One region of the Thalassospira sp. CA1 genome, then DNA from elsewhere that is predicted to be linked to it. Evidence: riboswitches for the same ligand, from Rfam matches in the RefSeq annotation. Region 1 holds a riboswitch; each other region holds the start of a gene.
The links. Region 1 has a riboswitch for cobalamin ahead of AC5Q5A_RS02625 (methylmalonyl-CoA mutase family protein). Riboswitches for the same ligand answer to the same signal wherever they lie in the genome.

Region 1 (5,515 bases):
GCATTTTCGGAATGCCGGCTTCAATCGCCTTGGCCATGCCGCCTTGTTCTTCGACCTCGGCGATATGCGCCCATGCCTTTTCCGCCAGATCGCGGGTCAGGCGTTCGACATAGTATGAACCACCCCACGGATCGATAACGTTGGTGGTGCCACTTTCCTGTTGCAGGAACAGCTGGGTGTTACGTGCAATCCGGGCCGAGAAATCAGTCGGCAGGGCCAATGCCTCGTCCAGTGCATTGGTATGAAGCGACTGGGTGTGGCCTTGGGTGGAGGCCATCGCCTCAACACAGGTGCGGATGACGTTGTTAAACACGTCTTGGGCGGTCAATGACCAGCCCGACGTCTGGCTGTGCGTGCGCAGCGACAGCGATTTGGGGTTTTGCGGATCGAACTGTTTGATCAGCTTGGCCCAGATCATGCGGGCCGCGCGCATTTTGGCGATTTCCATGAAGAAGTTCATGCCAATCGCCCAGAAGAACGACAGACGCGGCGCGAATTTATCAATCGGAAGGCCCGCCGCCTGACCGGCACGGGCATATTCGATGCCATCAGCCAGCGTATAGGCGAGCTCAAGATCAGCCGTCGCACCGGCTTCCTGCATGTGATAGCCGGAAATCGAGATCGAGTTGAATTTCGGCATGTTTTGCGAGGTAAAGGCAAAGATGTCCGAAATGATCCGCATCGAGGGCTTTGGCGGATAGATATAGGTGTTGCGCACCATGAACTCTTTCAGAATGTCGTTCTGAATGGTGCCCGAAAGCTGTTCGTGCGCAACGCCCTGTTCTTCGGCGGCCGCAATATAAAGCGCCATCACCGGCAGAACCGCACCATTCATGGTCATGGAAACCGACATCTCATCAAGCGGGATGCCATCAAAAAGGGTGCGCATGTCATAGATGCTGTCAATCGCCACACCGGCCATGCCAACGTCGCCTGCGACGCGCGGATGATCACTGTCATAGCCACGGTGGGTTGCCAGATCGAAGGCAATCGAAAGCCCCTTTTGCCCGGCGGCAAGGTTACGGCGATAAAACGCGTTGGATTCCTCGGCGGTCGAGAAACCGGCATATTGGCGGATCGTCCAGGGGCGCTGCACATACATGGTCGGATAGGGGCCACGCAAAAATGGCGGCATGCCCGGCATGGTATTGAGGTGATCAATCCCGTCCAGATCCTTGGGGCCATAGGATGATTTGACATCAATGCCTTCTGGCGTGGTCCAGGGCGTGCTTTCAAACGGGTCCTTTGCACCTGCGGATGCGCCATCAAACAGCGGAAGGTCGGAGAAATCAGGAATGCGGGTCATGGTTATTTCTCCCCCTGTTTGCCAAGAAGGTGATCAAGTGCGGCACCGCAAATGGCAAGGACATCGGCCCCGACAAAGACAAACTCGTTAATGCCGGCTGCTTCGTAAGCAGGCCTCGCATCGCCCGGCTGGCCAGCAAGATAAACCATGCTGGCCCCTTTGGATTTCAGTGCCTTGGCAACGTCGGCAGCCATGTCGGCATATTGCGGGTCTGATCCGCAAATGATGGCGATTTTCGCCCCGCTTTCGCCAAAGGCGGTTGCAACATCATCCGCAGTGGCAAAGCCGTTATTGGTGATCGCCTCGATCCCGCCGGCTTCAAAGAAGTTACGCGCAAAACTCGCACGTGCCGTGTGCTGGGCGACCTTGCCAAGATTGGCCAGGAACACCTGCGGGAAGGATCCGGTCTTTGCCTTGTGCGCATCTGAACGTTTGCGAAGTGCCTCGTAACGTTCGGCAAGTCGATGGGCAGGCAGGGCACCGATACGGGCCGCGGCACTGGTGCCATAAAGATCGGTAAACATGTGCCCGATGGTAGCACCGGCGCGGGCGGCCTCAATCATGGCATTAAGGCTGTTGCCGACCGTGCCATCAAACTTGGTCTGGCGGTCCTTGGCATCTGCAACGATCGCCTCAAGGTCCGGCTTTTCACAGGTTACTTTGGCTTCTGTGATGTTGGGGAATTCCGACACACCGGTCAGCGGATCGCGACGGGTCGACAGGCGTTTTTCGCGCGCATTCCAGACGGTCTCGATCTCGGTCTTCAGGCTGCCATTGGCAAGGGCACTTAGAATACCACCCGATTTCTCAAGCGACTGGAACTTGGACCAGGCGGCCTTCGCCAGTTCCTTGGTCAGGTTTTCAATAAACCACGAACCACCCGCCGGATCGATGACCCGGTGCACGTTGCTTTCTTCCTGCAAGATCAGCTGGGTGTTGCGCGCAATGCGTCGCGCAAAGCCATCGGGCACGCCAATCAGATGATCATAAGGCAGGCAGGTGACGCTATCCGCACCACCCAGACCGGCGGCAAAGCTTGTCACCGTGGTGCGCAGCATATTGACCCACGGATCAACCTTGGTCAGGGCCATTTCGGCTGAAACCGCATTGATCGTAATCGTCGCATCCTCGGCACCGGATGCCGAAAGAACGCGGCTCCACATCATGCGAAGCGCACGCAGCTTGGCGATCCCGGCAAAGAAGTCCGTGCCGATGGCAACGTTAAACACCATCGCACCCGCGGCCTGATCAACTGCCATTCCGGCATCGGTCAGGGCGCGCAAATAAGTCACCCCGCTTGCCAGCAAACAGGCCAGTTCCTGACCATCGGTGGCACCGGCATTGTAATAAGGTGCGCCATTCACTGAAATCGCGGTCGCCAGCGGGAAAAGGTCAATCAGCTCAACAGCAACGCTTGCCGCATGATCAACCGCGTCCTGTGCGCCGCAGGGCAGGGTGCCGGTGGATGCCAGCGTGCCAATCGGATCAATATTAAAGGCCGGTGCGGCTTCGTCGGCACCATCGGTATTTGCGATATGGGCTGCCAGAAGTGCTGCCGCCGGAACACCTGCCGCCCCGGCATCCAGCCCGACGGTGGCGAGGTTGGTGTACACATCCTCAAGCGCGGCATCAAGATCGGCCAGACAATGAATGGCAATCCCGTCAACGCCCACCTCGGCAGAACTGATTTCGCGCCCGGCACGGGCGGCGGCATCAAGTTTTAGCGTGATTGAGGTCGCACCATTTTCAAGGTCCTCAAGGATCGCGGCATTGGTGGCCTTGGGATCGGGATGGGTATGAAGCTGGCGGATATCCCAGCCGGTGACGGTTTCGCGCGGCTCGACCGTGGCATTAAGAACTTCGTGAATCAGCCGGGTCGCGTCATCCTGATCATCATTTGTATAGATCGGCTGAACGGAAAACCCGTCAAGCGTATTGGTGACAAGCTTCTTTTCGAACGGTGCCCCTTTAAGGGCCTCTTCGGCAAGCTTGCGCCAACTTGCATAATCAGCAGATGGAAATTCGGATGCGAGCTTTAGCGGGTCGGACATGGTTTCTCCCGGCTTGGTGTGTCCCGTCCTTGATGCGACTCCATATGGGGCCTCCATATGGCGTTGGGGAACGGAACTCTGCCAAATTCTATTCTACTACGGATTCCCAGTACCCGGTACACCCCGCCCGGCCCATTTCATGCCAAGAAAACACCATCGGTATTCTGACTCGCGAGAAAGCCTGCAAAAAGGCCGTTACGCTTACAGTTGCGGGGGCAGTTCCGGGCTTGGCCAAAGTGCGCTAAGGCACGGCCGCACCGGATTCCCGATCCTATTTTCCGGTCACATTCGCGACATGGCGGTTTATAGCACCTGTCCATAATTCCGTAAATAGGCATGGAAATACCTATTTAGACGGATATCGACCCCGACAAATCAGGTTTCCGTAACGTTATGTTGGCGGAAACATTGGGATTTTGCCCGTGTGTTTATCGTTTGGGCGTCACATGGTTCCGATCATTGCGGCCTTATACTTTCGCGGCACGGGTGCGAGATCGGGGTGAAGCCGGAACATTGCGTGGCAAAAATTTGGCGGGTTTAACCAATTTGACATTTTCGTCTGTCAGTTTGGACTTGTCCCAAAACTCGGAGTATCGCCATCCATGAACGCGCTCAGCGCCATGCCGTCGCAATTTTGTCCTGATGGACTGGTTGCGTTCGCCGACGACAGTCCCAGCGCCAAGGCAGCCCTTGAAACAGTGTTGCGTCGGGCAGGATATGACGTGGCCGGTTTTGATTGTGCCGATGATCTGATTGATCAGCTGGACGGGCTTTATCCCCGTGCCATCATCCTTGATATTGAAATGCCGGGTATGAGCGGCTTTGAAGCGTTCTGCGAAATTCGCCGCCGCTATCCAAACAGCCAAAACGTGCCGGTTTTCTTCTTCTCGGCCCATTATGATGCCGACACCCGCGCACAAGCCGATGCGCTTGGGGCGGCCGATTTCATCAGCAAGGACGCCAGCCCGAAAGTGGTGCTTGAGCAACTCAATCGGGTGCTGGGTCATTCCATCAGTGCCTGCTAGCAGTGCTGGCAGACCGGCTCTGCCTTGATCAATCCTGAACGGATCGCCACGCCCTGCCTTATGCAGGGCGTTGTTGTCTGTGGGGCCTGTGCGTCTCCTCCCCCAGGGAAATGATGCTGTCTGTAGCCCCATGCACATGATAAAGCCGGTCTGTCGGCAAGGTGGTCGCCGGATCAATCGCAGGCTTCTTGGCGAGCCGATCATAGATCGGGGCCAGCGGCACATTCATCGCGTCAAACAGCTGATCGTAACTTTCCAGAACGAAATAGGTTTTCTGGAAATCATCAATCGCATAATCCGTGCCCATGACACGTTCAAGCTCGAACGCCACCCGGTTTGGCGTGGGATCGGTAACCGAATAGATGGTTTCGGTTTGCGATGACAACATGCCCGCACCATAGGCGCGCAAGCCATGTGGGGTCATGATCAGGCCAAACTCGACCATATACCAATACATCCGCGCCAGCTGTTTCAGGCCGCCCATCGCAATGGCCTCTGGGCCCTTGGCGCCATAGGCCGCCAGATAGTCGGCAAAGGTCGGGTCATACAGCATCGGCACATGACCAAAAAAGTCATGGAAGATGTCGGGTTCGACCAGATAATCCATTTCCTCGGGCTTGCGCAGCCAGACCGTGACCGGGAACCGCCGATTGGCAAGATGGTCAAAAAACACATCATCTGGCACCAGCCCCGGAACCGCGACAAGATGCCAGCCGGTCGCCGCATGAAGCTTCTCGCTGACCCGGCCGAAATGCGGAATCTGATCCGCCGCATCAAGTTTCGTCAGATTGCGAATGTAGTCCTCGGCGGCATAACCGGGCAAAATGCGCGACTGGCGGTCATAAAGTTTGCGCCATAGTTCGTGCTCGGCCTCGGTATATGTGCTCCAGTCCTGATCGATGGTGTAGTCGTCATTGATGTGGCTGTAGTCACCACGCAGATCGTTTCCCTGATTCATGGCCGTCCTCTTTCGGGTTCTATTGCCGATTTACAAGGATCATTTTACATCAACTCTAATGTCATTTTCTGGCCAATAAGGCGTTAAAATCGGTTATGATGTGCATATTGTGACCTTTTGGGTTTGATTTGGGGTTTAAAATGACCGACGTGACGCTAAGCGCGACTGATATCCG
Region 2 (5,515 bases), 540 kb from region 1:
TCATTTGTCGGATCGCCCCAGGCCTCAAACACCTGACCCCGGATGGTTTTCGGCAGGCCATCAAACGCCTTTCGGTAGTCCGTGCGAGACAAGGTCACGCGAATTTCGCGGTTGGCAAGCGATTTGAAATCGTTGGTCGGCCCGGCCTTGATCGCAGCAATCAGGGCGTCGCCATCTTTCGGCAGATCATTCACCCTGTATCCTTCGCCCTGCATGGCGCGGAGTGTTTCGATCATGCCGGCTGGCGTATCAAGCCCGACGCCGTTGCCAAGACGCGCATCCTTGTTGGGATAGTTTGCCATGACCATCGCCACCTTGCGCGCGCTGGTGTCAGTTCTGCGCAACCGCACCCAATTGGCGGCAAGTTTGGCCGTAAAGGCCACGCGATCACGCACCGGGATGTATTTCACCAGATCAATCTGGGTCAGGTCATCCTTGCCAGCCGATCCCTTGAACGATACCGCGCGTGAAAGGATACGGCCATCAACCTCGGGAAGCGCCACATTCATCGCAATATCGCGCGCGGCCAGACCATTCACACCCTCACGCCAGGCTTCTTCGCCACCACCAGACAGCACCACCTGAAATACCGGGACATCCACCGCGTCAAACGGACCATTTTTTCGTTCTGAACCCGGAACAGATATCGCAAAGCCGGTGGTATTCAGGATCAAATCCGCACTGGTTTCTCCCAACCAGTCATCGACCAACGCTGCAGCCAACGGATCCTTAAGGCTGGCAACAAAAATCGGCAATGGATTCAGACCATTGGCACAAAGTTCCTCAACCAGCGCGTCAATAACGTCGAGGTTGGCCGCCTGAACCAGAGACCGATAGAAGATGATCGGCGTAACCGGTTGATTCTCAATCCAGTTAACCCGGATTTCATCAAGGCTTGCCTGCGCCTTGCCGGGCCAATAGCCCCCGGCCTTGACCAGCGGGGCCGCCGGTGACCAGCTCCAGTTAACGCTTGAATTTAACTTTTCGTATATAAGGCGAAGTAAATTCTCGGAATTTTGCGGTCCGCCTTCGATCAGGTAACGCCAGATATTCTGATATTCGCGCCCCTTGACGGTCGAAAGCGTCAAAAGCTCCGCATCGGGTTGATCATCACCTGGCAACAGGACCAATGGAATGTCCTTGGCACGCGCAAGCGCAACCAACTTTTCGATGCCATAATCCCAATAACCGCGCCCGCCCAGAATGCGCACGATGATGAATTTGGCGTCGGAAAGTACATCGTCGATATAAAGATCGACCGACATGTTGTGGCCAAGCTGCAGCAAACTTGCCAGACGCAGTGACGGGGTTTCATCGCCAAATGCATCTACCAGCCGCGCTTGCGCCCCGGCAAGGCAAGCGAGCTCAGACTCGGCCGCAGACAGGATCACCACATCGCCTGGTTGCTGTCCAAGGTCAACGGCCTCACTGCCATCTGTCACCATTCCGGGCTGGGCTGCCAATAGATGCATCGCGCGATCCGTATCCTTGTGCGTTTGGTCTTCAAAAAGTTTGAAACCGGATGATTTTTAGCATCCGGTTTCAGGTGAGCTTTATCAGGTTAAATTGGATCAGGCGGCCTTGATGGCGGCCTCGATCGCAACGCGATCCAGACCATGCAGGCCAATCACCACCAGTTCGGACCGACGGGTTTCACCATCCGCCCACGGACGGTCGAAATAGCGCTGAAAACGTTCACCAACACCCTGAACCACATGGCGCATCGGTTTGCCCGGCACGTCCAGGAAACCCTTGATGCGCAGCACGTCAAATTGACGCACGACATCAATCAGGCGCTTTTCAAGGTTGGCCGGATCACTAATCGCATCAAGCGAGACAACAAAGCTGTCGAAATCATCATGGTCATGTTCGTGACCATCGTCATGATGGCTTGGACGACTATCAAGGTCATCCTCGGCGGCAGCCCCCAGACCAAGCAGGATGGTATTTTCAACCCGAGAATGTTCGGTCGCGATAATCTTGACCGACGGCTTTTTCAGCTCTGCGCGGATATCGGCTTCGACCTTGCTGCGTTCAGCATCGGTCAAAAGGTCCGTCTTGTTCAGAACCACCATATCCGCACAGTGGAGCTGTTCTTCAAACAGTTCTTCAAGCGGGCTTTCATGATCAAGATTTTCGTCTGCTTCGCGTTGCGCCTGCACCGCATGATGGTCATGGGCAAACAGCCCATCACGCAGGGCAGCGCCATCAAGAACCGCCACAACACCATCAACGGTCACACGCGACCGGACTTCGGGCCAGTTAAACGCCTTTACCAACGGTTTTGGCAGGGCAAGGCCAGATGTTTCGATAACGATATGATCTGGTGGCGTGTCACGATCAATCAGGCCCTGGATGGTTGGCAGGAAGTCATCGGCCACGGTGCAGCAGATACAACCATTTGCCAGTTCAACAACATCATCCTCTTCGCAGCCTTCAATGCCACAGCCATTGATGATACCGCGATCAACACCCAGATCGCCAAATTCATTGATGATCAGCGCAATGCGTTTACCATTGGCGTTTTCCAGCATGTTGCGGATCATGGTTGTCTTGCCAGCGCCCAGAAAGCCGGTAATGACGGTTGCCGGGATTTTGCCTAATTGTGCCATTTATGAAATCCTTAAAATTCAATTCTTTATGTTACTATTTAACCTGCATCGGAATGCCGGCCACCACAAGGGTGACCTTGTCTGCAATCTCAGCAATGCGTTGATGCAGGCGTCCGGCGTGATCGCGAAAGGCACGCGCCATCGCATTTTCAGGCACGATGCCAAAGCCAACCTCGTTTGAGACAAAAAGCACCGGCACAACAAGTGTTGGCAGCAGGTCACAAAGAGCCCCGATCTCGGCATCAATGTCGCGATCTTCAAGCATCAGATTGGTCAGCCACAAGGTCAGACAATCAACCAGAACCGGCTTGCCGCCTGTGACATTACAGGTCTGCAGCGCCGAACAAAGTTCGAGCGGCTCTTCCAATGTCTGCCAAAGATCACCGCGTGATTGTTTGTGAAGATCAATTCGGTTGGCCATTTCGTCATCCCAGGCACGCCCGGTTGCGATATATGTGCCACCACCCGCCTGATTGATGATGTTTTCAGCAAACCGGCTTTTGCCGGATCGCGCCCCGCCAAGGATTAGATGCGTCCCGCCAAATGGGCCGTCAGGGGGTAAAGTCTGGGTCATCCCGTTTCTTCCTCGCCATGGCCTCCCACCGAGGCCCGATTGCGTCGTCACCTTCCTTCGAATAGTGACACCTTCGGCAGGTTTCCTGGCTGCGGGCATGAAAGCGATCCGCCTTCCCGGTTTCCCGGTGGCTGGTCTGGCGCGTTGGCACCGACCCGGATCTCCCAACCCGATACAGTTGCGGGGGCAGCATCGGCCTTGCACCGATTTCCCATCACCGAACGATGCGCCGAACCTAGCAGGTTTGCCAAAAATGCCAAAGGTCATTCTCGGCACTTAACCCTTCGTTACCACCCCACCCTAATCGGAAGGTCAGTATTTGTAAGAATTGTCTGCTTGAGAGGTCATACCATTTCAGCCAACATCAAGCCGTTGCGCTGGAACTAGGGTCAGGACCTATTAATTTGGTTTGAATGGCAGACGTTATATTTGCGAAATCCAAGGAAAAGACCGCCGGGCGGGTTAGTATCCCGCACAAGGGATTTGACGCTGGAGTTTGCAAATATAACGTCTGTCCTTCGGATTAATCGGATTTGCACGGGCTACTTTGTCGTAAAACCTTGAAAGATAAATATCTTCTTGCAGTTTTACTCCGCGTATCCGCACAAATCTGTTTAACCATTCAAACCAAATTAATAGGTCCTGACCCTAAAGACGGAACAATCCGCAATCTGGCGAAAACCCGGGATATAGACACATCACCCGGCTGGCTGCAGGAAATACTGCACCGAAACTCTTGGGGTAATCTGGATTTTTCAAGACCAATGGCAATACGTTCTCACCTATCCAAAATCCGACAAATGAACGCGCCAACCTGGACCACATCGTCTCGTAAGGACATGTGGCTGGGATTGCTGGACCGTCTGAACAGTTCTGATCGGTCATTTCAGGATTTTCTTGAACAGCACGCAACCGATGGCGAGATCACTCTGGCACGCCGCCATGTGCGTGACATCTTTGCCGAGGATGCCTCAAAGGGTGTAATCGCAACCATCATCTGGTCCCATGAACGCGGCATTCGCGTCAATGCGCTGTCGCTGCTTGTGCGCGATATGCCGACCTTGGTGACCCTGATGTCGATCTCGGATTTCGGACAGGACGAGTTGAACGAGCTGCTTTCCCAGCCCGGCATTTCTGTTCCGACTGCCAGCAAGATGTTGTCTGCCTGCGGCAAGACTTATTGCGGAATGCCGGCTGCCATCATTGATGACACCATCATCCAGGTAATTGAAAACGCATCCTTTGCCGGTGATTTCCCGAATGTTGCCAAATTGCGCAGCAAATCGCGCAGCCGTCCGGTACCCTATTATCAGGCCTATCTGCGCGATGTTTTCGACATCTGCGAAAAGCATGATCTGAACCCGGATATGGTTGACCGCTATCTGGCAGAACATGCCCTTGATGACATGGCATCCGATATCGAGCTGGCCTCTGCCTGACGGAACACCCCTTAAGCTCCTTAGAAGCGCTGATTGACAGCGGTCACGCGCCAGCCCGGTTCGTCGACACCGTCGATATATTCAAGCGTGGTCAGCCCCAACGTGTCGATATGAAATGCCAATGCGGTTTCAAGGGACAAACCCAGTGCATTGGCCATTATGGCGCGCACCGTTCCGCCATGAACGACGGCGACAATATCCTTGCCCGCCCAATCCGCACTCAACCGACCCAAAACCGGACCAACACGGGCAACCACATCGGCAAAGCTTTCACCCTTTGGGGGGTGTTGGCGGGCAAAGTCGGTCCAGAACCGTGTTGTTTCCCCCTTGGGCAAATCATTCCAGTTCTGCAATTCCCAATCACCAAAATGCTGTTCGGCAAAGCCGCTTTCAGCCTGCGGCACTACGTCTTTATCCATGAAGGCCTGCAGACTACGGGCCGTATCATGCGTACGTGACAGATGGCTGGTCACCCAGACGGCATCACCCGGCAGTTGCCCGGCAAGGGCAGCCAGTGCCTTTTCATCGGAAAGGTCGGCAGGCATGTCACTTTGGCCATAGACCAAGCGTTTCGGATTTTGGACGGGGGCGTGACGCACCAGCCACCAGCGGGTTATTTTCAAACTGCTCACGGCATTCCTTCTTGTTGCTGTGCTGGTTGATCAAAGGGCGGCAATAAACGCGATACCGACAAACAGTTCGGTCACGATCTGAGTTGCCCCCAGAACATCGCCGGTCTGGCCACCGATCTGCCATTTCGCGACCGCCGCAACAATACCCACCGCCAAAAGTCCACCCATGAGAATGGCCATCGTCGCAAACAGACCCGATAAAACAAGCGACAGGATCAAAGCAAGGCCAACACCCAAACCGACCATCATCACATTTGG
Region 3 (5,515 bases), on a different contig from region 1:
CTGTTCGGGCGTGCCAAGCGCGATCAGCTTGCCACCATCCATCATCGCAATCCGGTCACAAAACATCGCCGCATGGTTTAGATCATGGAGGGCGGCCACCACGGTGACCGGCAGTGCGCGCACCAGTTCCAGCAGGCCCAGTTGATGATGGATATCAAGATGGTTGGTCGGCTCATCAAGCAACAGGAAGTCCGGCTGCTGGGCCAAGGCACGGGCGATGTGAACGCGCTGCTTTTCACCGCCCGAAAGCGTATGCCACATCCGATCCGCGAACGGTCCCATTTCAACACTGGCAAGGGCTTCGCACACGATGGCGTCGTCGTGCCCTGACCATGGTGACAGCAAACTAAGGTACGGCGTTCGACCAAGCGCGACGGCATCGCGCACGGTAATGCGGTCGATGGTGTCGGCCTGTTGTTCGACAAAGCCGATATGACGGGCAAGGTTGCGCCGACCGATTTTCTTCATCGGTTGGTCCCCCAGCAATGCCTGCCCGGTCGACGGGGCACGAATGCCACCAAGCACCGACATCATACTGGTTTTGCCAGATCCGTTTGGCCCGATGACTCCCAAAAACTCGCCACGTGTCACCCGAAGCGACACGTCGCTGATGATCTTTTTGAATCCGGCATTCCAGCCGACATTGCGTAATTCAAGGCTCATCGCAACACCCGCCCATGACACAGGATGATCGCAAAGGCCGGTGCACCGATCAGGGCCGTGATCACCCCGATGGGCAGGACCTGACCATCAAGAATGATGCGCGATACAATATCAGCCGCGACAAGGAACACCGCCCCGATCAGGGCGGAGGCCGGTAACAGAAAGCCATGCCGTGTCCCGACAAAGAACCGCGCGGCATGGGGAATGACCAGCCCGACAAAGCCGATGGATCCGACAATACTGACCATCACCGCGGTCATCGAGGCAGCAATGGCAATCAACACCACATAAACCCGGCGCACAGGCACACCAAGGGACGCTGCCGATTCCACGCCAAAGGTAAAGGCATCCAGCGCCCGCGAATACCAAAGGCAAACCAACAAGCCGATAACGGCAACCGGCAGGGCAAGATAGACATCGGGCCAACGCACGCCACTTAGATTTCCAAGCAACCAGAACATCACCCCGCGTGCCTCGTCCGCCGTGGCGGCCTTGGTCACGATGAAGGACGTCAACGCGTTAAACAGTTGCGATCCGGCAACCCCGGCCAGAATGATCGCACCTGCCCCGCGTCCGGCCGGAATGGCCAAAAGCGCAACAAACCCGAACGCCACCAGCGCGCCGACAAAGGCGCCAAGCGACAGGGAAACCATGCCCGCGCCAAACCCCAGAATGGCGACACTGACCGCACCGGTCGATGCCCCGGCCGATATGCCCAGCAAGTAAGGATCCGCGAGACTATTGCGCAAAAGCGCCTGCAACACTGCGCCCGATAGCGCAAGGGACGCCCCGCAGGCCGCCGCCACCATGGCGCGCGATATTCGGTAATTCCAGATGATCCCGGCATCAATCGGATCAACGTCATAGCCCGCCTGCCAAAGATGATTGGCAATGGTCTGAAACACGGTGCCAAGGGGAATGTGCGTTTCCCCCTTGGCTGCCGCCATCGCGATGACGCCAACAAGCAAAACCAGGGCGCCAAGACTGACACCGGCCCGCACAAGATATGCCCGCCCCGCCAGCGATTGCCGAGGTGGCTGAACCGGCTGCTGCACTGGCGTTGTTTCAAACATTGAATTCTCCGGGCATATCAGGTGCCTTTGGCAGTGCAGGTCAGTTCGAAGCGCTCAGTCGTTCGACGGCTTCGGCAAGTGTTTCAATACCATTGATCAGGCGGATGGTCGGATCCATCGACTGGGCGTCCATCACCACGATATTGCCATTGCGCACCGCCTTCATCTGACTTACGACCGGATCGGTTTTCAGGAAATCCACCTTGACTTGCCAGTCATCAGCCGGAAAACGCCGACGGCCCATCTTGCCAATCACGATGATATCAGGGTCGGCGCGCGCAATGGTTTCCCAGCCAACGGTCGGCCATTCTTCATTGCTGTCGATGATGTTGCGAACACCAAGTTTACCGGCGATATAGCCCGCCGCACCGTTTTTGCCGGCCACATAGGGATCACTGTTGATTTCCGGGCTGGAAAACCAGAAGACGGCGGAAACATTGTCATGGCCGCTTGCCGTCACACGTTCCAATGAGTTCGCCTGACGTTCCTTCAGGCTGGCAATCAGCGCCTCGCCGCGATCTTCGACATCAAAAATCTGCGCCAGATCGGAAATCTCGCGATAAATCAGATCCATGGTGAAGCCTTCATGGCGAACGCCGTCACCGCCACCGGCATTGTCCTTGCCCACACAATCAGCAGGTGCGGTGTAGACCGGAATGGACAATTCGTTGAACTGCTCGGTGGTGCCGACGGTGCCCTTGGGCCCGACATGCCACTGATACTGGGTGGCAACCAGTTGCGGCTTTTGCGCGACAACGGTTTCGAACCCCGGATCATTGTCGGCCAGACGCGGCACAGATGCATTCACATCCTTGAATTCATCCATCACCGGACCGAACCAGACCCCCGTACCCTTGACCTTGTCGGCCAGGCCCAACGAATAAAGAATTTCGGTCGTGCTTTGGCCCAGCGACACCACGCGATCGGGGGCCGCATCAAATTGCAACACAGTGCCGCAATTCTCGATACTGAGCGGATATTCGGTTGCGGACGCAAATGAAACAGATGAAATAAGACCAGCGGCAAACACCCCGACCGCCAGTACACGTTTATCGTGATTGATCACTTTTAGTTCCCTCTTGCTGATGGGCTGATCCGGGACCGTTTTGGATGATCCAGTTTCAACACATCGTCAAATGTTATGTTATAACATAACATCACTTTTGCTACTGTCAATGGACTGGCAAAAGTGTCAGGAGATGGCGGAAGATGCCGGCCTTAAAGCTTAGAAAACCTGGGCTAAACTGTTGGGCCAAGACACGTACCGACATTCTCCGGGGCACCCCGCCCGGTCCGTCGTCTTCGTGTCGGCAGGTCTCCTGGCTTACGGGTCAACACATTTTCCCTGGCCTTCCCAGGTTGATCCCAGTGGCATTGGTCAGAAAAATGCTCGCCGCCTACAGTTGCGGGGGCAGCTTCGGTTAATGAGCCAATATTCGGCCCATCTCGAATTCCCTTTATCCGATATTCGGATACCGACACGTCACGGTTAGATTAAACCAAAAACACGGTCAAGGAAATTGGCAGACCACCAGCGGCATTAACGCCAAGGCTCCATGCATAAAACGCAATTGATACGACCTTGAATTTGCCATGTTTCATCCCGATTACCTCCACACTGCCGGGTATGCTTTCCCGACACCTCAAACCACAGGAATGTGATGAACATGACGACTTCTGTTGAACGCAGACGCTTTTTGAAATCCATCGCGGCAGCCGGTCTTATCCTGCCGGGAATGTCGATCTATCAGCATGCTTTGGCAGATGTCGACGGCCTTGATCTGGGTTCGGCACAGCCGTTTGATTTTGCCGATCTGATTGCACGCGCCAAATCCATGGCCGCATCGGCCTACGAGCCGCCCGTTGCGCCAAACCCGGAAATTGTCGGCAAGATTGATTACGACACCCATGGCAAGCTGCATTACAAACGCGACCATTCGCCGTTTTCCGACGGATCGGGCACCTATCCGCTGACCTTTTTCCATCTGGGTATGTATTTCGCCAAACCGGTGCATATGTATCTTCTGGAAAACGGACAGGCACGCGAAGTGATCTATAAGCCCGATTACTTTGACATGCCCGAAGACAGCATTGCCCGCCAGCTGCCCGCCAATAGCGGCTTTGCCGGTTTCCGCCTGCATGAAAATCAGGCGCGCGATGACTGGAAAACCCAGGACTGGGCGGCGTTTCTTGGCGCATCGTACTTCCGCGCCATTGGCGATGAAGGCCAGTATGGCTTGTCGGCACGTGGCATTGCGGTCAATACGGCGACCTCGGTTCCCGAAGAATTCCCCGATTTCCGTCAATTCTTTATCGAACCGGCCAAAAACCCCGAAGATCCGGTGACGGTCTATGCCCTGCTGGATGGCCCCAGCATCACGGGTGCTTATAAATTCCTGCTTTATCGCGGCGAAGGCGTCACGATGGATGTCGAAAAACATCTGTTTTTGCGCCGTGACATCGAACGGCTTGGCATCGCACCGCTAACCAGCATGTTCTGGTATTCCGAACAGAACAAATCGTTCCGCTTTGACTGGCGCCCCGAAGTGCATGACAGCGATGGGCTGGAGCTTTGGACCGGTGGCGGCGAACGCATCTGGCGACAGCTGAACAACCCTGAAACCATCCGCGCATCGGCCTTTGGTGACAACAACCCGCGTGGTTTCGGTCTGATGCAGCGCGATCGCGATGTGAAAAACTATCTGGATGGTGTGCGTTATCACCGCCGCCCCAGCCTGTGGGTCGAACCGCAGGGCCAGTGGAATGACGGCGCGGTTCAGTTGATCGAAATCCCGACCGACGATGAAATCCACGATAACATTGCCGCCTTCTGGGTCCCGAATGGCCCGGCCAAGGCTGGCAATTCTTATCAATTCAAATACCGGCTTTACTGGCAGGCCCATAACCCGTTCCCGGTCAAGGAACTGGCAACCGCCACCGCAACCCGCATGGGCCGCGGCGGGGAGCCAGGCACCAACCGACCCAAGGACGAAATCAAGTTTTCGGTCGAGTTCGAGGGTGAGGTTCTGGGAACGCTTGCATACGGTGAATTCCCCGAAGTGGTTGTGACATCCTCGCGCGGGGAGATTGTCCGCACCAAGATCGAACCGATCATGGATACCCGCATCTGGCGGGCGGCCTTTGACCTTAAGGCGGCGGGCAATGATCCGGTTGACCTGCGCATGTATCTGAAACGCGGTGACGGCCCCTTAAGTGAAACCTGGATGTTCCAGCATTTGCCGGCACTGGGTAATCAGCAACAGGGTTAGGGTTAATGCGGGGCCATATCGGCAGACTGGCTGGCCCCGCCCTGCCCAAGGATCGACATCACATCGCGGATTGGCGGTGCGCCAAACATCCGGGCATATTCACGGCTGAACTGTGACGCGCTTTCATACCCGACCGCGTAGGCCGCCGATGCGGCATCCTTCATTTCGGCCAGCATGATCTGACGCGCTGTGGTCAGGCGGAGCCGCTTTTGGTACTGAAGCGGGCTCATGGCTGTCACCTGCTTGAAGTGGTGATGGAATGAAGACGTGCTCATATTGGCGCGATTTGCCAGGTCTTCCACCTTAAGCGGCTTGTCGAAATTATCCTTGATCAGTTGAAGCGCTGCCGAGATCCGCTGCATGTTGCTGCCGCCGATGGCAAGCCCCGCAATCGCCGCCCCCTTGGCGGTACATAACAAGCGGTAATGCACTTCGCGCATCAAAAGCGGCAACATCACCGGCACATCATCGGGACGATCAAGCAGCTCAACCACCCGCAAGACAGCATCG
Region 4 (5,515 bases), on a different contig from region 1:
TGCTCTTAGCCGTCGCGCAGCGATGTAATAAATGGTCCCGAAGGCACCGAATATATAGCCAATGCCGCCCAGAATCGATTGAAGATCATTCTTTTCCTTGTAGGCGGTGAGTTCGCGCCTGAGCGGACGCAATTCGTCACGAACGATGGTCGCAATGATTTCTTCCTGTGCGCGGGTAATTGCAGGACCAGCGTTTGACCCTGCCCCCGATGCTGTCGGCGCCTTTGACGATGCTGTTTGTACAGCCCCATCAACATCCGTCAGGTCCGCAATGGCAAAGGTTGCCTCTGCAACGTGCCCTGCCCCGAGATCGGCACGAAAACGCAGATCAACCTGCTGGCTTGGTGTGTAGACAAAGAAACCATCACCGTCGGTGGTAACTTCATCAATCTTGTTGCCATCAAGATCAAAGATCTCAACAAGCGTGTTTTCGGCCATGACACCGTTGGAGAAACCGATTTCACCTTCGATGTTCGAACCACTTGGAAACAGGGATGCGATAACCTTGTGCGCCTGTGCAGGTGCTGCGCCAACCACAAGCATGCCAAGCGCAAAGACCAGCATGAGTGATCTAGCCATTGGAAACCTCGCCCGCCTGCTTTGCACGTAAGGATGCTGCCGGCTGCATCTCAAAGCCCGACATCTGATCGGCGGCCTGCAACAAGGCCGGTTTGACCTTGGCGATCAGATACACTGATGCCGCTGAAACCAGTCCTTCGACCACCATGATCGGAATGTGGGCAAAGAAGACCAGCTTGGCCGCCGGGACAAACGCATCACCGCTGAGCGCAAGCGAAATCGCGACAAATACCGTTGTCAGCCCGATGGAAGATGCACCGGCACATCCGCCAAGGACGGCGGCTGTGACCGGGTTGCTGCGCGATACCATTCCCCGGAACAAAAGCCCCGCCAGCACAGCTGGAAAGGCGATATTGACCGTATTGACGCCAAGAACCGTCAGGCCGCCAAAGCCAAAGAAAACCGCCTGAAGCAAGAGACCGACAAAAAGTGCCGGAAACGCGGTCCAGCCAAGCACCAGCCCGGCAAGACCGCTCATGATCAGATGCACACTGGATGGTCCCACCGGCACATGAATAAGCGACGCAACAAAGAATGTTGCCGACAAAACCCCGGTTGCGGGAATTTTATCGATTGGCAGTTTCCGCAGACCAAGGCCAAGCCCGGCAACTGCAAGAATACCCCCACCAATCAAGACTTCCGGTGCCAGCGCACCATCAACAATATGCATCTGTTTTGTCCCTCGCCTATTTCACATCATAGGCGCGAACCCACAGGACTGCATCCTGTGAAAGTTCCTTGCCCTGAAATTCTTTATCAGGGCCGCTGCCAAGTGCTGCAAATCCCCAAAAACCTGCCTTGGGGACACCAAAAGTGAAATACCCGTTTTGATCGGAGATGGCCACAACCGCACCACCGGGCATTGGCGATGCCGTTGGCCCTTTGGGTGTGTTACTGGCCATATCGGGTTCTGCGGCCATGTATTCGATTTCGACTTCAACACCGGCCACAGGTTGGCCTTCCCCTAACACTCGGCCGGTAAAGGTCGAACCGGCAATGATGTTGGTTGGTCGATTAAACGGCAGGATTTCGGTTTTTAGACCTTGCGGTTCCATCCAGTCGGTCGGAATTTCATTGCGGTTCACATAGGACTTCGTGATCTGCTGGATGAAGATATCTTCGCTTTCTTCATAATACGGCGCGGGGACCACCACCATGACGTAATCACCGCTGCGGCGCAGAGTCAAAGTTGCGTCAAAGGCCGCTGCCGAGTTGGCAATTCCGGTGAAAGTAATCGGCGAAAGCGTTGATTTCAGATCAAGTTTCTCACCGCGGTTAACCGCATAAAATTCAAGCGGCTCGGCCATATCCATGACATGACCGTTTTCAAACGGGTGCCAGAAAATCAGCTTAACCGGCTGATCCCCGGCCTTGGTCACGTTCACGTCCGGCGTATAGGCCAATTGAAAATGCGCATGCGCCGGCATGGCCGCCGACAGCACGCAGGCGCTTGCAATTGCAAGCCTGCCAAGGGTCTTAAACATATAATCGTCTCTTTCTCAAACGATGCACGCAGGCCAAAGGCCCAACGCACAGGGTCAGGATAAAGAACGATAGGATGGCTGGAAGCAAGATTGCGGATCTTCAAAAGACCGTTTGTACCCCTGCAACCTGACGCTCACCCCGGCGTCCAACAGTTTCATACCGGGCAATCGGCACCCGGCAGTCAAAGGCAGGTCTCCTGGCTCACGGTTTAAACAGCAATGCGCCTTCCCGGTTTGCACCAGTGGCATAAGCAATGCTCTGAACGCTTACAGTTGCGGGGGCAGCCGTGGCTTTGTCATGCATGACGCACCACGTTCCCTTTTAAGTTGGTCCAATCGGATCAACACCAAAGACAATGTCATAATCCACGCAGGACGGATTGCTGTCAACTCCTTGCCCCATGGTCCATGACAATCTTTTTGCGGATGGCTTGACGCGCCTTAAACCGGGCGCGAAGATCACCCGCAATTTTGCCGACGGGCCGCAAAAGCCTGCAATCAGATGGGTGGAAACATTATGAAACCTGAAACGGTTCTTGTTTTCTGGTTCAAGGAACTCGAAGAAAAACAGTGGTTTATCAAGGATGAAGCCCTGGATCGCCATATCGCGGAACGCTTTGCCGATTTTCATGCCGCCGCCACGGCCGGGGAGCTTTTTAACTGGCGCAAAACCGCCCACGGACGGCTTGCCGAGATCATCGTTCTTGATCAGTTTTCCCGCAATATGTACCGCGATCAGCCACAGTCCTTTGCATCGGATCCAATGGCATTGGTGCTGGCGCAGGAAGCTGTTTCCTTGAGGCTGGATCGCAAACTGGTCACCCCGCAGGAACAAGCATTCCTGTATATGCCCTACATGCACTCAGAATCAGAAATCATTCATGAAGTGGCGGTTGACCTGTTTTCACAGCCCGGCCTTGAGCACAATTACGAGTTCGAGCTGAAACACAAAAAGATCATTGACCGGTTTGGCCGCTATCCACATCGGAACGAAATACTGGGCCGCGCATCGACGCCAGAGGAAGTGGCGTTTCTCAAAGAGCCCGGATCATCGTTCTGAGCATTAAAAAAGGGACGGTTTCCCGTCCCTTTTATTCGATCGCACTTAGGCGCAGAACATCAGCCAACATCACGGTCGCGATTATCCCACCAGCCTTGAACAAGGCTTTCTGCCTCATCCATGTAATCCGCCTTGCCAGCAAGGAAGGCTGCCATGGCGGCACTCCCCTTGATCTTGGCTTCGGCGGGAATATCTTCCACCTCGCCACGCCAGACTGCCAGGAAGTGCTTTAGCGACACAGGGCTTTGATCTTCGCCATCCTTTTCGGTTTTTGACAGCAATGCGGGCCAGCGAACATCATTGAGCTCACCATTATCAAGCATGCGCAGATCGACATGCTTATAGGGTGTTCTTTCGGCTTCGCCGCCACCGCCCTTGATCACACCGATGCGTGGAAGTTCCAAAAGCTTGCCGGTTTCACGATGGACATCAAGAAACGCCGGATGAAACACACCAAGGAAGGCTGCACGCGCATGCAACGGATTAAGCAAACGCAGTAACGTATTGACCGGACTGCGCAACCCAAGAAGCGGACGCAATCCAATCAGCTCCTGCAGCTTGGGATGCATGTGACGCAGCGGCAGATATGCAAAACCCTTCGATGCGATATCAGAACGCGCTTCTTCTGCAGACATGGCAATCGGAAGCTTAAGCGCCTTGATGGCAACTTCTGTGCTGATCCCGTTGACCAGATGCGAGTTATAGCCATGCATCAGCACCGGAACATTATTCTGCGACAGCAAAAGCGCCGACAGCACAAACCAGGGCAGACCACGGGTCCGACCGGCCGCATAGGATGGCCAATCCAGCGCAGGACGCATAAGCGCGTCATCTTTGCTGTCTTCATCCGGTTCAAGGCGCGCGGCCTTGCGCACAGCTTCGATCATGCCGGCCAGTTCTTCGGGCGTCTCAGCACGGTAGCGCAGCATCAAAAGGAATGCGCCAAGCTGGATCGGTTCGACCTCGTCGCGCAGGATCATCGAGAACGCATCAAATGCCTCCTCGCGTGTCAGACTGCGCGAACGACCCGGCCCACGGAAGAACGTGCGCAGATAGCCAGAAAACGGATGCGCCTCTGGTAAGACATTCTCATCCTCGAGCTGTTCAAGATGCTCGTCGGTCATATGGTTTCACCGGAATAGTTGGTGTTACTGATCGTGAATACGCGTGAAGACCCACTCTGTCTCGGTCGAGAGGTCATCCTGATAGCGATAGCCATCAACATTAAACTTCTTGAGCTCTTGCGGGTCTTCGAGCCGATTGTCAATCATATAGCGTGCCATCATGCCACGCGCACGCTTTGCCGAGAAGCCGACAACCTTGGCCGTACCGCCCTTCACTTCCTTAAACACAGGCGTAATTACCGGGCCATCAAGGACCTTGGTCTTGATCGATTTGAAATACTCGTTCGAGGCGAGATTGATCAGGCTTCGATCCTTGTGACCTTTTGTAATCGCGTTGATTTCTTTTGAAAGCTTATCATCCCAGAACGCGTAAAGGTCCTTGCCCCGCGGGTTGGAAAGGCGCGTTCCCATTTCAAGACGATATGGCTGCATCAAATCGCGCGGCTTCAGAAGGCCATAAAGGCCCGAGAGCATCCGAAAATGATCTTCTGCCCAGTCGATGTCTTCGGCCTTCATGGTATCGGCATCAAGGCCGACATAGGTATCACCGCGGAATGCAAAGATCGCCGGTTTGGCGTTGGTGCTATTAAACGGACGCGAAAAATGCTGAAAACGCTGATAGTTCAGATCGGCAAGGTTTTCGCTGATGCCCATGAGCTTCATCAGATCGCTGCGGCTTTTTTTGCGCGCGACATCAACAAGTTGTTCGGTGTCGTCCAGAAATGCGGGTTGAGAAACAGACATTTCCGGGACGTCTGTTTCGAAATCCAGCTTTTTGGCCGGGGACACAACAGCAAGCATCAATCTGCCTCTTCTCTTTCATCTCGGTTCGATTTGTCGTAACAAGCCACAAGGCATGGGCAATGTCTAGGGTCCAACCCTATGTACAGGAGTATACGGCTGTACATGGATTTGGACCCTTAGCGTTATCCATAAACTTCTAATCTTGCAGAAAATCCGTCGGTTGCAAGTTTTGACGGATGAAAGGACCCATTATGAGTGAACAAGTTCGCGCGTCGCACATTCTTCTGATGTATGCCGGTTCGGCACGTTCGACCGCCACCCGCACCAAAGACGAAGCCCTGACCGAAATCAACGCGCTTAAAGACCAGATCGCAAACGGTTCCGATTTCGCAGAACTGGCAAAAGCCAACTCCGATTGCCCGTCCGGCCAGCAGGGCGGCGACCTTGGCTTCTTCGGCCGTGGCATGATGGTTCCGGAATTCGATGCTGCTGCGTTCAGCATGGAAGTTGGTTCGACGTCTGAC

Region 2: another riboswitch for cobalamin. It lies ahead of cobU (bifunctional adenosylcobinamide kinase/adenosylcobinamide-phosphate guanylyltransferase); the one in region 1 lies ahead of AC5Q5A_RS02625 (methylmalonyl-CoA mutase family protein).
Region 3: another riboswitch for cobalamin. It lies ahead of AC5Q5A_RS07875 (ABC transporter substrate-binding protein); the one in region 1 lies ahead of AC5Q5A_RS02625 (methylmalonyl-CoA mutase family protein).
Region 4: another riboswitch for cobalamin. It lies ahead of AC5Q5A_RS05435 (DUF4198 domain-containing protein); the one in region 1 lies ahead of AC5Q5A_RS02625 (methylmalonyl-CoA mutase family protein).

What each region holds. Positions count from the first base shown of each region.
Region 1 is NZ_JBZCIA010000001.1:568,129-573,643, forward strand. It holds gene scpA (methylmalonyl-CoA mutase) at 1-1,306, opposite strand, end outside; gene AC5Q5A_RS02625 (methylmalonyl-CoA mutase family protein) at 1,309-3,357, opposite strand; cobalamin riboswitch at 3,495-3,673, opposite strand; gene AC5Q5A_RS02630 (response regulator) at 3,960-4,382, shown strand; gene phhA (phenylalanine 4-monooxygenase) at 4,441-5,340, opposite strand; gene AC5Q5A_RS02640 (Lrp/AsnC family transcriptional regulator) at 5,481-5,515, shown strand, end outside.
Region 2 is NZ_JBZCIA010000001.1:29,996-35,510, forward strand. It holds gene cobN (cobaltochelatase subunit CobN) at 1-1,472, opposite strand, end outside; gene cobW (cobalamin biosynthesis protein CobW) at 1,572-2,612, opposite strand; gene cobU (bifunctional adenosylcobinamide kinase/adenosylcobinamide-phosphate guanylyltransferase) at 2,647-3,186, opposite strand; cobalamin riboswitch at 3,245-3,435, opposite strand; gene AC5Q5A_RS00155 (hypothetical protein) at 3,987-4,625, shown strand; gene AC5Q5A_RS00160 (histidine phosphatase family protein) at 4,646-5,257, opposite strand; gene cobS (adenosylcobinamide-GDP ribazoletransferase) at 5,288-5,515, opposite strand, start outside.
Region 3 is NZ_JBZCIA010000003.1:227,101-232,615, forward strand. It holds gene AC5Q5A_RS07865 (ABC transporter ATP-binding protein) at 1-663, opposite strand, end outside; gene AC5Q5A_RS07870 (FecCD family ABC transporter permease) at 660-1,736, opposite strand; gene AC5Q5A_RS07875 (ABC transporter substrate-binding protein) at 1,777-2,802, opposite strand; cobalamin riboswitch at 3,029-3,231, opposite strand; gene AC5Q5A_RS07880 (OpgD/OpgG family glucan biosynthesis protein) at 3,404-5,005, shown strand; gene AC5Q5A_RS07885 (AraC family transcriptional regulator) at 5,008-5,515, opposite strand, start outside.
Region 4 is NZ_JBZCIA010000002.1:290,882-296,396, reverse strand. It holds gene AC5Q5A_RS05445 (NikL family nickel/cobalt ECF transporter subunit) at 1-579, opposite strand, end outside; gene cbiM (cobalt transporter CbiM) at 572-1,249, opposite strand; gene AC5Q5A_RS05435 (DUF4198 domain-containing protein) at 1,266-2,063, opposite strand; cobalamin riboswitch at 2,234-2,430, opposite strand; gene AC5Q5A_RS05430 (DUF924 family protein) at 2,581-3,123, shown strand; gene AC5Q5A_RS05425 (glycosyl transferase family protein) at 3,183-4,247, opposite strand; gene yaaA (peroxide stress protein YaaA) at 4,272-5,048, opposite strand; gene AC5Q5A_RS05415 (peptidylprolyl isomerase) at 5,243-5,515, shown strand, end outside.